DNA from 3 places in the Leclercia pneumoniae genome. Region 2 is predicted to be linked to each of the others. Evidence: predicted binding sites of a transcription regulator. Region 2 holds the regulator's gene; each other region holds the start of a gene.
The links. Region 2 encodes Fur, which represses iron uptake genes when iron is present. Its sites were predicted from a motif close to ATAATAATGAGAACNACTATCAA; they were not measured.
Positions count from the first base shown of each region.

Region 1: the regulator Fur is predicted to act here: its motif matches at 1,786-1,808, upstream of JZ655_RS10655 (siderophore-interacting protein).
Region 3: the regulator Fur is predicted to act here: its motif matches at 2,545-2,567, upstream of ftnA (non-heme ferritin).

Region 1 covers NZ_CP071383.1:2,213,540-2,217,799, reverse strand. Annotated here, with positions in the region: gene ampC (class C beta-lactamase) at 161-1,303, shown strand; gene JZ655_RS10660 (cupin domain-containing protein) at 1,336-1,707, opposite strand; gene JZ655_RS10655 (siderophore-interacting protein) at 1,865-2,758, shown strand; gene JZ655_RS10650 (nuclear transport factor 2 family protein) at 2,822-3,181, shown strand; gene JZ655_RS10645 (YebG family protein) at 3,285-3,611, shown strand.
Region 2 covers NZ_CP071383.1:1,231,766-1,236,025, forward strand. Annotated here, with positions in the region: gene glnS (glutamine--tRNA ligase) at 1-23, shown strand, start outside; gene chiP (chitoporin ChiP) at 465-1,865, shown strand; gene chiQ (ChiQ/YbfN family lipoprotein) at 1,898-2,227, shown strand; gene fur (ferric iron uptake transcriptional regulator) at 2,338-2,784, opposite strand; gene fldA (flavodoxin FldA) at 3,076-3,606, opposite strand; gene ybfE (LexA regulated protein) at 3,762-4,049, opposite strand; gene ybfF (esterase) at 4,191-4,260, opposite strand, start outside.
Region 3 covers NZ_CP071383.1:2,660,637-2,664,896, reverse strand. Annotated here, with positions in the region: gene tyrP (tyrosine transporter TyrP) at 1-971, opposite strand, end outside; gene JZ655_RS12960 (hypothetical protein) at 1,222-1,563, shown strand; gene JZ655_RS12955 (YecH family metal-binding protein) at 1,630-1,869, shown strand; gene ftnA (non-heme ferritin) at 1,908-2,405, opposite strand; gene yecR (YecR family lipoprotein) at 2,614-2,952, opposite strand; gene JZ655_RS12940 (HD domain-containing phosphohydrolase) at 3,050-4,260, opposite strand, start outside.

The sequences.
Region 1 (4,260 bases), 980 kb from region 2:
CATTACCGGGCTGGTGGCACGAAAGTACCTGATTTTAGGCTTATAATGCGCGGGGCAGAATATGATAATTCCTCTCTCTGCCATGCTATTTCTGTTTATTCAGAAGCCATTTTACTTAACGCGATGATGAAGCGATCGCCCCTGAAAGAAGATAACCGCAATGAAGAAAGTCGCCCTCTGTTCTCTGTTAGTTGTACTGTCTGGCTCCTCTCTGGCAGCTACTACCAGCGCCACAAATATTGCCGACGTGGTCACGCCGGTCATCACCGCGCTGATGAAAGAAGAGGCGATACCGGGTATGGCCGTTGCGGTGATTTATCAGGGAAAACCTTACTATTTCACCTGGGGGCTGGCCGATGTCGCGGGTAACAAAGAGGTCGATCGGCAAACCCTGTTTGAACTGGGTTCGGTAAGCAAAACCTTTACCGGCGTGCTGGGCGGCGAGGCGGTGGCGCGGGGAGAGGTAGCCCTGGACGATCCCGCCAGCCGGTATTGGTCCGCACTGTCGGGCAAACAGTGGGAAGGGATCACGCTGCTGCATCTGGCCACCTATACCGCAGGGGGCTTACCCCTACAGGTGCCGGACGACGTCACCGATCGGACATCGCTTGCAGGCTTTTACCAGCAATGGCAACCGCAGTGGGCTCCGGGTACGAAACGCCTCTATGCTAACAGCAGTATTGGCCTTTTCGGCGCACTTGCCGTGACACCGTCACGTTTAAGTTTTGAGAAGGCACTGGGTGACCGGGTACTTAAACCCCTGCAGTTAAATCATACCTGGCTTCAGGTTCCACCGAGTGAAAAACAGCACTACGCCTGGGGCTATCGCGACGGAAAGCCTGTTCATGTGTCGCCAGGTATGCTGGATGCCGAGGCTTACGGCGTGAAAACCACCATTGTCGATATGGCGGCATGGCTACAGGCTAATATGCAGCCCGCTGGAATAAAAGTGCAGTCGCTTAAACAAGGCGTGACGCTAGCCCAGTCACGCTACTGGCAAGCAGGCGAGATGTATCAGGGGCTGGGCTGGGAGATGCTTGACTGGCCGGTCAGCGAACGCACCCTGGAGGAGGGCAGCGCCAATACCTACGCGCTGTCGCCGCAGAGCGTGGTGAAAATCACGCCGTCGACACCGCCCGTGAGCGCCTCCTGGGTGCACAAAACTGGCGCTACCGGCGGATTTGGTAGCTATATCGCCTTTATCCCGGAAAAGGAGATCGGTATCGTGATGCTGGCCAATAAAAACTACCCGAATCCTGTGCGTATTCGGGCCGCGTACCGCATTCTTGACGCCTTACAGTAAGCCGCAGGGCCTGCTTCGGCAGGCCAACAGACCTACCAGTCGGGATCGTCATCCGGCAGGTCTTCCTGAGTCCACTTTTCACTTAGATGAATATCCAGAGTCTCAAGGGGGCCGGAACCGGTATTCTTGAACTTATGCGGCACGTTGGCCGGGCCGAAGAGTACGTCGCCGCTTTGCGCTTCAATAACCTCTTCGCCGATTTTAAACAGCGCTGTTCCACTAAGAATGACAAAGATTTCCGGGTAGGTATGGACGTGCAGTGATGGCCCGGCGCCATACGCTTCCTGGGTATAGCGCAGGACAGAAACCTGAGTACCAAACACCGTACCGTCGAAATTGCCGTTTTTAAGATCTGGCAGGGATAACCATGCGCCAGCATCGAGCTTCTGAGCTTTATCCGTCATAGAGGAACGCCTTTTTTTAGTCATGCCTTCCTAAAGGATAGTCTTTCGATCCTGAATTTCCTCACCCGTTTCGGGGTGGTAATAAGCATTCTCATTATCATTTCCGTTTGCTACTATCGGTCTCTCTAACTGTTCGTTATGGCTGTAAGGCGGTGTTATGTCGGCTGTGCAAAGTTATCGCTTATTCAACGTTGTGCTGGCGCGGAAAGAGAGGCTTTCCCCCTCGATGCTGCGCTGCGTGTTTAGGGGTGACGAGGTGCGTCATATGAAAATCGATGCGCCGGATCAACGTATTAAGCTGCTTTTCCCGTCGCTGAATGGCACCCCGGCGGCGTTAACGTCCGACGGTTCCTGGTGGGAACAGACGAAGGCACTGCCTGAAGATCGTCGTCCTGTACTGCGCACTTATACACTGCGTCGCGTCGATGTTGAGGCCGGGGAAGCGGAGGTAGAGTTCGTCATGCACGGGACTGATGGCCCGGCATCTGCCTGGGCGATGGGCGCACAGCCGGGCGATGCGCTGCAGATGGTGGCGCCAAACCGTGATTATCCAGAAGATAGCGGTGGGTATGAGTGGAATCCCCATCCAGAGGCCGAACGGGGACTGATTATTGCGGACGAAACGGCGTTGCCCGCAGTGAAGGGTATTCTGGAGCAGTTGGCCCATCGCGATACGCCGCCTCAGATTCAGCTATTTATTGAAGTGCCGAAGCAGGGCGATTGTAGCGATCTCAGCGCCTGGCCTTTTGCAGAAGTGCACTGGTTAGCGCGTGAACTGACCGGTGCCAGCTACGGCGAGGCGCTACTCCAGGCGGTAAAACAGCATGTGATGTTGCCTGACTATGCGCTGACCCGCTGTCAGGAAGTACAAGAAGAAGAAGAGGGCGAGTTACTGTGGGATCGCGCCGAAAGTGATAACCGCTTCCACGGTTGGGTAGCAGCAGAATCCACGACGGTTAAACATCTGCGACGTTACCTTATTGGTGAACGCAACGTGTCGAAAGAGACGATCAGCTTTTTGGCTTACTGGGCGCGTGGCCGCGGTGCGTAGCAGTGCAGCCTGGTATGTGGTTGAATAGGCCCAGGAATTAATCCGTCTGCGAGGTAGGCCGCAGTGACACTTCTTGAACAATTAACAGAGCTTGAATGTTCACTTCATAACGTCCGGCGAAAGGATGACGAATGGCTGGAAAAGATCCTTCATCATGAGTTCAGGGAGATTACACGTTCCGGTGTATGGGTTAGCCGTACAGAAACCATTGAAGCGCTGACGCATGAAGACGCCACCACGCTGATTCAGAGTAGCGATTTCCAGCTGATCTCCTTAAAAGAGAATGTCGCTCTGTTGCATTACCGAACCTTCAGCCCCGATGGCAGCAGACGCGCTCTTCGCACGTCATGCTGGATATGCGGTGATGATGGGCAATGGCAGCTAAGGTTTCACCAGGGGACACCAGAAGCTGATGGCGCATAGCGCGCCAGCGGGGTTGGCCTGGGGAGTACAAATAAACAACATTCCGGCTGCAACACCATTCCGGAACTGTTATACTGTATATAAATACAGTAGGAGGCATGAAATGGCTGTTGAAACAAAATTTGTAGTCGTAAGAAAAGGTGAAGAGAAAATGACATTTGCCAGTAAGAAAGAGGCGGACGCTTACGACAAACTGCTTGATATGGCAGATGCGTTCACCGACTGGCTGCTGCAAAGCGATATGCAGATGGATGAAACACAGGCTGAAAATCTGGGTCTGTATCTCGCCGAGCAGAAAGAGGCCGTGCAGCATATTCTGCGTACCAGTAAGCTCCCTGAATCAAATGATGCCGCAAGCGCAACGCCAGATGAGACCGCAGAGTCTGATGTGGCCGGCAGTAAGAAAATCAGGGCAGTGAAAGCAGCCTGATCGCCAGAGTATGTCATCGCTAATAACGACGCCGTAAGTGGGAAACCGCTTGCGGCTTTTTTTATGTCTGTGTGGCGCTGAGACTGAGTGATTGAGTAGAGCGTTGCCGAAACGGTTTGAACGTCGGCCTGGATACGTCAAAAAGATAATGCCGGTGATGAGAAGGAAAACGTCGCTAAGAGGCGGTTGTAGCAACAATCATAGAGTCCCGTGCAACAGACCAACGCAGCTGAGTCAAAGATAAGATGTTTGTGCCAAAGCCGGCCACAGCAATCAGTAACACAAACACCGTAGAATTAAGCTTATAATCATTTGGTGCGCATAATGTATATTATGTTAAATGCGATAATTACGTACTCAGCTTTAGATTCCCCGACCTCTGTTCCCCAATTAACTGGCCTCATTCCCGTCCTCTTCACGCATTTGCTCGTTCGTCCCCAATAAGAAAACTTAGCCATCAGCGAATTTTTACGCAGTACTGTTTTTATATACAGTGCACCGTATTTGCCACATTATTCCCCTTCTCTTTCTCACCCCGGAATGCAGGCGCTGCTTCGCTACACTACACTTCAACACGGCATGTTATCGCCATCCGATTGCCTGTTCACCAGCGCAACATTCATCCCGACTTTTATTCATTCCGCGAGGG
Region 2 (4,260 bases):
CCTGGGCCAAAATCGGCGAGTAATCAGGTCAACCACAAACAAACGCCGCTTCTGCGGCGTTTTTTTTTGCTTATCGATCAGGATTTTATTTATTAGCCGCTTTAACCCCTCGCGAAATTAGTGGTCAATGAGCTGCTACTTTTTTTATAAAATAAACTTACTCATTCCCTAAAAAATGTACTTTTAGAAAGATTAAAGATAATAATTATTCTTAACTATCGATTTTTACTTGAATTTATTATGAAAATATCTGGCTTCTGTTGAATGTTTCAAAACACTACTGATTATGTGCACTTCGTCATAATCCTGCATTTTCCTCTCTTAAAAGCATTGATAATTCGCGTCGCGAAAAATAGTCTAAAGGCGGTGGCAATTTCGGGGATATTTCCAGCCACCGTGACCGCAGGTCTTTTTTATTTTTACGCCGCTTAAGGCGTTTTTAAATCGTCAATGAGGAATACATTATGCGTACGTTTAATGGCAAACGTAGTGCGCTGTCGCTGGCTATCGCCGGTATCACAGCCATGTCAGGTTTTGTGGTCGCCCCTCAGGTGCAGGCCGCCGGTTTTATCGATGACTCTACTCTGACGGGCGGCATCTATTACTGGCAGCGCGAGCGCGACCGTAAAGATGTTACCGATGCGGATAAATATAAAACCAACCTTTCTCATTCGACCTGGAACGCCAATCTCGATTTCCAGTCGGGTTATGCGGCCGATATGTTTGGTCTGGATATTGCAGCGTTCACCGCTATTGAAATGGCAGAGAATGGCGACAGCGCCCATCCAAACGAAATTGCCTTCTCAAAAAGTAATAAAGCCTATTCTGAAGACTGGTCCGGCGATAAGAGCGGGATCAGCCTCTATAAAGCCGCGGCGAAATTTAAATATGGCCCGGTCTGGGCGCGTGGCGGTTATATTCAGCCAACCGGTCAGACACTATTAGCCCCGCACTGGAGTTTTATGCCCGGTACCTATCAGGGTGCCGAGGCCGGAGCCAACTTTGATTACGGTGATGCCGGTGCGTTGAGCTTCTCTTACATGTGGACGAACGAATATAAATCGCCGTGGCACATCGAAATGGATAAGTTTTATCAAAATGATAAAACCACCAAAGTGGATTATCTTCACTCCTTCGGCGCGAAATATGACTTCAAAAATAACCTGGTGCTGGAAGCGGCATTTGGCCAGGCGGAAGGCTATATCGATCAGTACTTCGCCAAAGCCAGCTACAAACTGGATATTATCGGCGGCCCACTGACCACCACTTATCAGTTCTACGGTACGCGCGATAAAGTCAGCGACGGCAGCGTTAACGATATTTATGATGGCACCGCATGGCTGCAGGCGCTTACCTTCGGCTACAAGGTAGGGCAGGTGGATTTACGCCTCGAAGGGACCTATGTGAAGGCCGACGGGCAGCAGGGTTACTTCCTGCAACGTATGACGCCAACCTACGCCTCCTCTAATGGTCGACTGGACGTATGGTGGGATAACCGTTCTGACTTCAACGCCGATGGCGAAAAAGCAATCTTCTTTGGCGCTATGTATGATCTGAAAAACTGGAACCTGCCAGGCTGGGCGGTGGGAGCATCTTATGCTTACGCCTGGGATGTAAAACCGGGCGATATGGCGACCCCAGACGCCTATTACGATCCTAACTACCGTCTGAAAGAGTCTGCTTACAGTCTGGACGCGATTTATACCCTGCAGGATGGGCGTGCGAAAGGCACCATGTTTAAGCTGCACTTCACCCAGTACGACAACCACTCCGACATTCCGAGCTACGCTGGTGGCTATGGCAACATCTTCCAGGATGAGCGTGACGTGAAGTTTATGGTTATCGCACCGTTCACCATTTTCTGATGCGCATCGCGCAGACTGGAGCAAAGAGTATGTTGAAAAAAATGGTTCTTGTGGCCGTGCTGGCCTCGGGGCTGGCGGCTTGCGCCCACTCTCCGGCACAGAAAGAGGATTCACGCCTGAAAGAGGCTTACAGCGCCTGTATTAATACGGCGCAAGGCTCCCCGGAAAAACTGGAGGCCTGCCAGAGCGTGCTGAACGTGCTAAGGAAAGAGAAAGCACATGAACAGTTTGCTACGCAGGAGAACGTTCGCGTAATGGATTATCAGGCCTGTATACAGGCGCGTAAAACAGGTAACGATCAGGAAGTGGCAAAACGCTGCGATAAAATCTGGCAGGAAATACGTAACAACAACGCACAGTAAGTGGTTGTTATCATACCCGGTGGCGCATTCATCTGCGGCACCGGTTTTTTTTGCCTTCTGATGGGCAAAAAAAAGCCAACCGTCAGGTTGGCTCAGAGTACGAGAAGTGATTAACGGGCGTCGTGCGCGTGATCGTCTTCGCGGCAATCGCCTTCAGCACAGTGACCATACAGGTAGAGGCTGTGGTTGGTCAGACGAATGCCATGACGAGCGGCGATTTCGCGCTGACGTAATTCGATGGAATCATCACTGAATTCGATCACTTTGCCGCAATCCAGGCAAATCAGGTGATCGTGATGGTGCTGCTGAGTCAGTTCGAAAACAGACTTGCCGCCTTCGAAATTGTGACGGGTTACAATGCCGGCGTCATCAAACTGGTTCAGAACACGATAAACGGTAGCCAGACCAATCTCTTCGCCCATGTCGATAAGACGTTTATATAAGTCTTCCGCACTGACATGATGGTTTACCGGTTCCTGAAGTACTTCCAAAATTTTAAGACGAGGAAGCGTGACTTTCAGCCCGGCCTTCTTTAATGCGGTATTGTTGTCAGTCATGCGGAATCTGTCCTGTTGCTAAACGATTCACTTCAAACAGAGAAGTGACAGAAAATGCAGTTGAGATAATGCGTCTCATTATAGAACTGCCATGCTTAAATGAAAACTGCAAGCCTCAAGCAAAGTATGCTTATAAAAACGTGGTGCTGCCAACAAAGTTGTTATCAAGCTACCCCGTTTGACCTGGATCATTGTACAGGTATGAAAGCAAAAGTTAAAAATTTGTAGCAATTATTTTGATTGATATTACCTATCAATACAGCGCAGCGTCATCGCTGCGCTGTATTGCAATCAGGCATTGATAATGGCGTCGAGCTGCAGCTCTTCACGAATCTGCTTAACCCATTTATCAACGCGCTCTGCGGTCAGCTCTGGCTGACGATCTTCATCGATGGCCAGGCCCACAAAGTTATTATCATCCGCCAGACCTTTAGAGGCTTCGAAGTGATAGCCCGCCGTTGGCCAGTGACCCACGATCACGGCGCCGCGTGGTTCGATGATGTCGCGAATCGTACCCAGGGCATCGCAGAAGTACTCTGCGTAGTCTTCCTGATCCCCACAGCCGAAGAGGGCAACCAGCTTACCGGTGAAGTCTACCTCTTCGAGGGACGGGAAGAAGTCATCCCAGTCACACTGCGCTTCGCCGTAGTACCAGGTCGGGATGCCCAGCAGCAGAATATCGTAGCCTTCCAGATCTTCTTTGCTGCTTTTAGCTATGTCATGAACATCGGCAACGTCTTTACCCAACTGTTTTTGAATGTTTTTTGCGATGTTTTCCGTGTTACCGGTGTCGCTGCCGAAAAAAATGCCGATGATAGCCATGAGTAAAATAACCTCTTGAAACTTAATAGTATGGTGGCGCAAATTGTCCACGGATAAGGGCAATCATAGCAGAACAGAGAAGCCTGCGGAAACTGCTATCGCGCAGGACTGCACTCTGTGCTACATGAAAACAAGAAGAAGGGGATTTTTCTGACTTAGGCTTTGCCGTGCAGCTGTTCCAGCTGCAGCATCAGCATCTCTTCGATAAGTTCGCTACGGCTCATCTCCCGGGCCGCGGCCAGTTCGTTCAGGGCATCTACGGCGTCAGCGTTCAATTTTAACTCGACGCGTTTAAGCCCACGACTTTTATCGCGTTTAAGTTGGTTGCGCTTATTGATGCGCAGCTGTTCATCGCGCGAAAGCGGATTGGTTTTCGGTCGTCCCGGGCGACGCTCATTCGCGAACAGATCTAGTGTCGTGCGGTCCGTTTGTTCTTTGGCCATGATTTTGAGACTTCGGGGGAAACAAAGACGCCCTGCTAAAGCCCGGGCGATAAGCGCGCCATCATACATCACCGAAAACAGCACGCCAACGACTGGTCGCCCCCAGACGACCGGTCGCTTTCTTTTTAATCAATTTTTTAATCAATTCTCGCCTTCAGCGAGGTAACGACGGATGGCACGTAGCACGGCATCAGGTTTTTCAGCATGAACC
Region 3 (4,260 bases), 1.4 Mb from region 2:
GCCAGCGGCGGCAGGAAAGTGATGACCCCGGTCTGTATCCGCCCGGCAGCGGACCGGCTACGCTGGAACAGATCGGCAAGGTAATCAAACAGCCCCAGCGCCACCCCCAGGAACGAGGTTGCCAGCGCCAGATCGGCAAACAGATGCACGGCCAGTTCCACGTGCGGTGAGGCAACCACTTCCCGCAGTGCCTGCAGGAAACCGTTCAGCCCGGAATGGTTGGCCATCAGCCCCATAAAGGTAGGCGCGTTAATACTGCCCAGCGTGACCAGCTGCCAGAAAATATAGGCAATCAGCGGAATCGCGCTACCGGTGATAAAAATCCAGCGCAGCTTACGTACGTTGCCATTCATGTAACTGACAATGCTGGGTACGCTACCATGGAAGCCAAATGAGGTAAAAATAACCGGGATAGCCGAAAGCGCTAGCCCCTTTTCCAGCGGTAACGTGAGCAGGTTGACCTGATGAATGTGTGGTGCCAGTAAGGCAAGCATGACCACCAGGAAGATAATTTTGGCGGTAAAAAGGAAGCGGTTAAAGAGATCCACCAGGGCGGTACCCACGCAGACCACCGCGCCGCCAATCAGCGTAAAGAAGATCACGCCGGTAGAGGGGGCGATATCCGCACCGAACCAGTCATTAATGCTGGAAGCAATCAGCTCGCCGGCGCCGCTCACGTAGGCCGCCGTCAGGGCATACATCAGGAACATCATGCTAAAGCCGGTAAGCCATTGACCATAGCGGCCAAGATAGCGACCCGCCAGCGAACCCAGGCCGGTATCGGCAGGAACGTGTTGATACACTTCCAGCAGCAACAAGGCGGTGTAACACATTAGCGCCCATAATCCGCCCAGCAACGCCAGCGTAACGCCAAACCCGACTCCTGCAGCCGCCAGCGGCATTGCCAGCATTCCTGCGCCAATCGTCGTTCCGGCGACGATAAAAATACTTCCCAGCGTTCTGTTTTTCACTCTTTCCTCTACAGCATTACCATACCGCGAACCAATTTGCGGCGCAGAGTAAGGGAAAAGTGCCGCCTCGTCAAACCGGCGTTACATGCTCTGTAATTATTTCTTTACGGAAAAACTCGCTAGACATGCTTTCCGGACATTTGCCCAACAAATTTGGTAAATCCATCTACTTCATAAGGACAATGTTTTCCCGGCACAATCGGGCGTAACGTAAACAAATCCCGCAAATAATCAAAAAAATGAGGTAGTGATGACGGATAGCAATCCATTTCAGGCATCCTGGAGCCGCTCAGGTAATTTGCTCTGTCACGGACACTGGACCATCCTCTGGCAAGGGCAGCCTCTGACGTTGCCCGAATCGCGACGCGAAAAAGAGATGGGGACCTGGGGTATCTACTCCATCATTGATCCGGAGGACGAGACCTTTGCGCAGGGTCTGGAAGAAGATGAGTGGATCATTGCAAACGTGGAGTGGCTAACCGACCTCTTTTACGACCAGGGCATACCGCTGGAAAGCCGCTCATACCGCCAGTTTTATCAGGCCGTGAATCGCCATGACTGGCGCTGCACCAGCTGTGCAGGCTGCATGTAAACCTGCGCCAGCGCAAGGCAAGCGTAGGGCGAAACGGGTAGGCTGCGGCTTTAATCTGGAGGGTTTATGGCATCGGTACACGGTCACGAAGTATTAACCATGATGATAGCATCCGGCGAGCGCTACACCCGGCAGAGCCTGGTGGCGGCCATTATTGCACGTTTTGGTGATAAGGCACGTTTTCACACCTGTTCAGCCGCGCAGATGACCGCGGCAGAGCTGGTGGCCTTTCTGGCCGAGAAAGGGAAATTTATTCCGCAGGAAGCGGGGTTCACAACAGACGAAAGTAAGATATGTAAACACTGAAAATAATAACGGCGCCCATTAAAGGCGCCGCGGAATAATTATTTCTGTGCGTCGAGCGTTGCCAGCTCTTTATCAATAAAGTACAGACCTTCGCCCGATTTACCCGCCAGCGACAATTTATCGAGAACAGATTTAAACAGTTTCTCTTCTTCGTGTTGTTCCGCGACATACCACTGCAGGAAATTAAAGGTGGGATAATCCTGGCCGATCATAGCAGAGTGAACCAGCTCATTAATTTTTTGGGTGATCAGCTGCTCGTGTTCATAGGTGGCACGGAACAATTCATCCAGTGAGCCATATTCAGCGACGGGCGAGTCGACCGGTGCGATGCGTGGCAGGCTGCCGGTATCGGTCAGGTAATCGAACAGGCGCTGCATGTGCGTCATCTCTTCCTGAGCGTGGCGGCGCAGGAAAGCCGCAGCGCCTTCAAAGCTATGGTAACTACACCAGGCGCTCATCTGTTGATACAGCAGAGAGGAAAAAAGCTCCAGATTCATTTGCTCATTCAGCTTGTCGATCATTTCAGGTTTAAGCATGGTGTCGCTCCGTTTTATTATTCATTGGTCAACGCGAACGCCACTATAATTTGTTATTTATGTATTTGCAAAAGTTAAAATAAATAATTAAATGATCATAATACGAATGGGAATAACACGCATTGAGGCTTATTAAATTATATTAATGAGAATTATTCTGTTTCGTGTTTAATCGAAATATTGCCAGCCGGGTAAACTGGCAATCAGATTAATAATAAGCGGGGGCCGTCACCGGATTTGGGGCAAAGCCCTGACACTGATACTGAATGGTCACCGTTTCGTTCAGGCACAGCGAGCCGCTAATCACGCTACAGGTTTTAACCGGCTGTCCGTAGGCCATGGCCGTGTTGTAGCCCATCGCCTGGCATTCGCGGGTGGCGGTGCCGTTTGTCACATAAGCGTCGTAGCGGGCATTTTGCAGTGCGGCCTGACTGTAATTCATCCAGACGAGGCCCTGCGGCACATCGACGCGACTCACTTCCGCCTGCCGGGTTACGCTACATCCCGTCAGCAATAAGAGCAGGGCACTAAGGCATACTTTCTTCATGGAACACTCTGCATGAGGTGAAATAGCTTATCCTACCGTGACCCTGCGCGCGCAATGGCCTGAATAGCCGGGGTTTATCCCCTTTCTTTACTGATAGTTAATCGGACATGCTGTCGAAGATGGCCTGAAACGCCAGATGGTGACGGCGGAATAACTGAACCAGCATGGGATCAAAATGGCGTCCGTTGCCTGCGAGGATCACCTCGCAGGCCTCTTCATGGCTGAAGGCGGGCTTATAAATCCGCTTCTGACGAAGGGCGTCGTACACGTCCGCCAGCGCCAGAATACGCGCCTCTACTGGAATCTCCTCGCCGCGTAGCCCCTGCGGATAGCCACTGCCATCCCACTTCTCATGATGGAAGTGGATCATGTTTTCCGCCACGGGCCCTAGTCCCAGCCCCTGAATAACGCGCCAGCCCTTCAGCACGTGCAGTTTCATTTCGCTGAACTCTTCCGGGGTGAGTTTGCCCTGTTTACGCAGAATACGATCGGGCACCGCAATTTTGCCGACGTCGTGGAGTGAGGCGAAGTGTTCGATATCATGAACAGTACGACGGGGCAGGCCCAGTTCACGAGCCATCATCCCGCAATATTTCGCCACCCGCTGAATATGGCTGCCGGTTTCGTCATCGTGTGCGCGGTTGACCTTCTCCAGCGCCTGCACGATATTGCGATTGACCAGCCGGTTTTTCTGCATGTGCCGCCACATCATCACCAGCATCCCGAGGCTGAATAGCGAGGCGATAAGCAGTATTACGCTGATCATCTTCCAGCTGTTTTTCGTCAGCTCCGGTAAGGTATCCGGTTTTTCCTGCCGTTCGAGCTGCGTGCGGAAACTGGAGAGCCGCTGTACCTGGCTCAGCAGATTATGCAGCGGATGGTCAGGGGCGACCCAGGGACCGATCTCGAACTCTGACCGGGTTACCCCTGCCACTTTGAGCACGCCGCGGAACAGTTCATTTCCGCGAAGGGCGGACTCCAGCGTACTGAGGTCCCCGAGAATATAATCTATCTCTTTATCTTCTATGGCAGCGATCAACTGGTCGACAGAGGCGCGGTTAACGATCGTCACGTCCTCGCCGAAGCGACGTTGCAGATAGGTTTGAGCAAAGGAGCCCGTGAGTACCCCGATACGCTGGTTACGGATACTCTCTTCATCCCACAAAAAGGGGTGGCCGATAAGATGGTAATACGCATTGTGCCAGGGAATGGTGGGCCCAATCTGCCCCTGGGTGAGGTTATCACCTTTCGACTCAGTGATATTGAGTAACCGCACCGGCCACTGCTGCTTTCGCAGGGCAGTTGCGT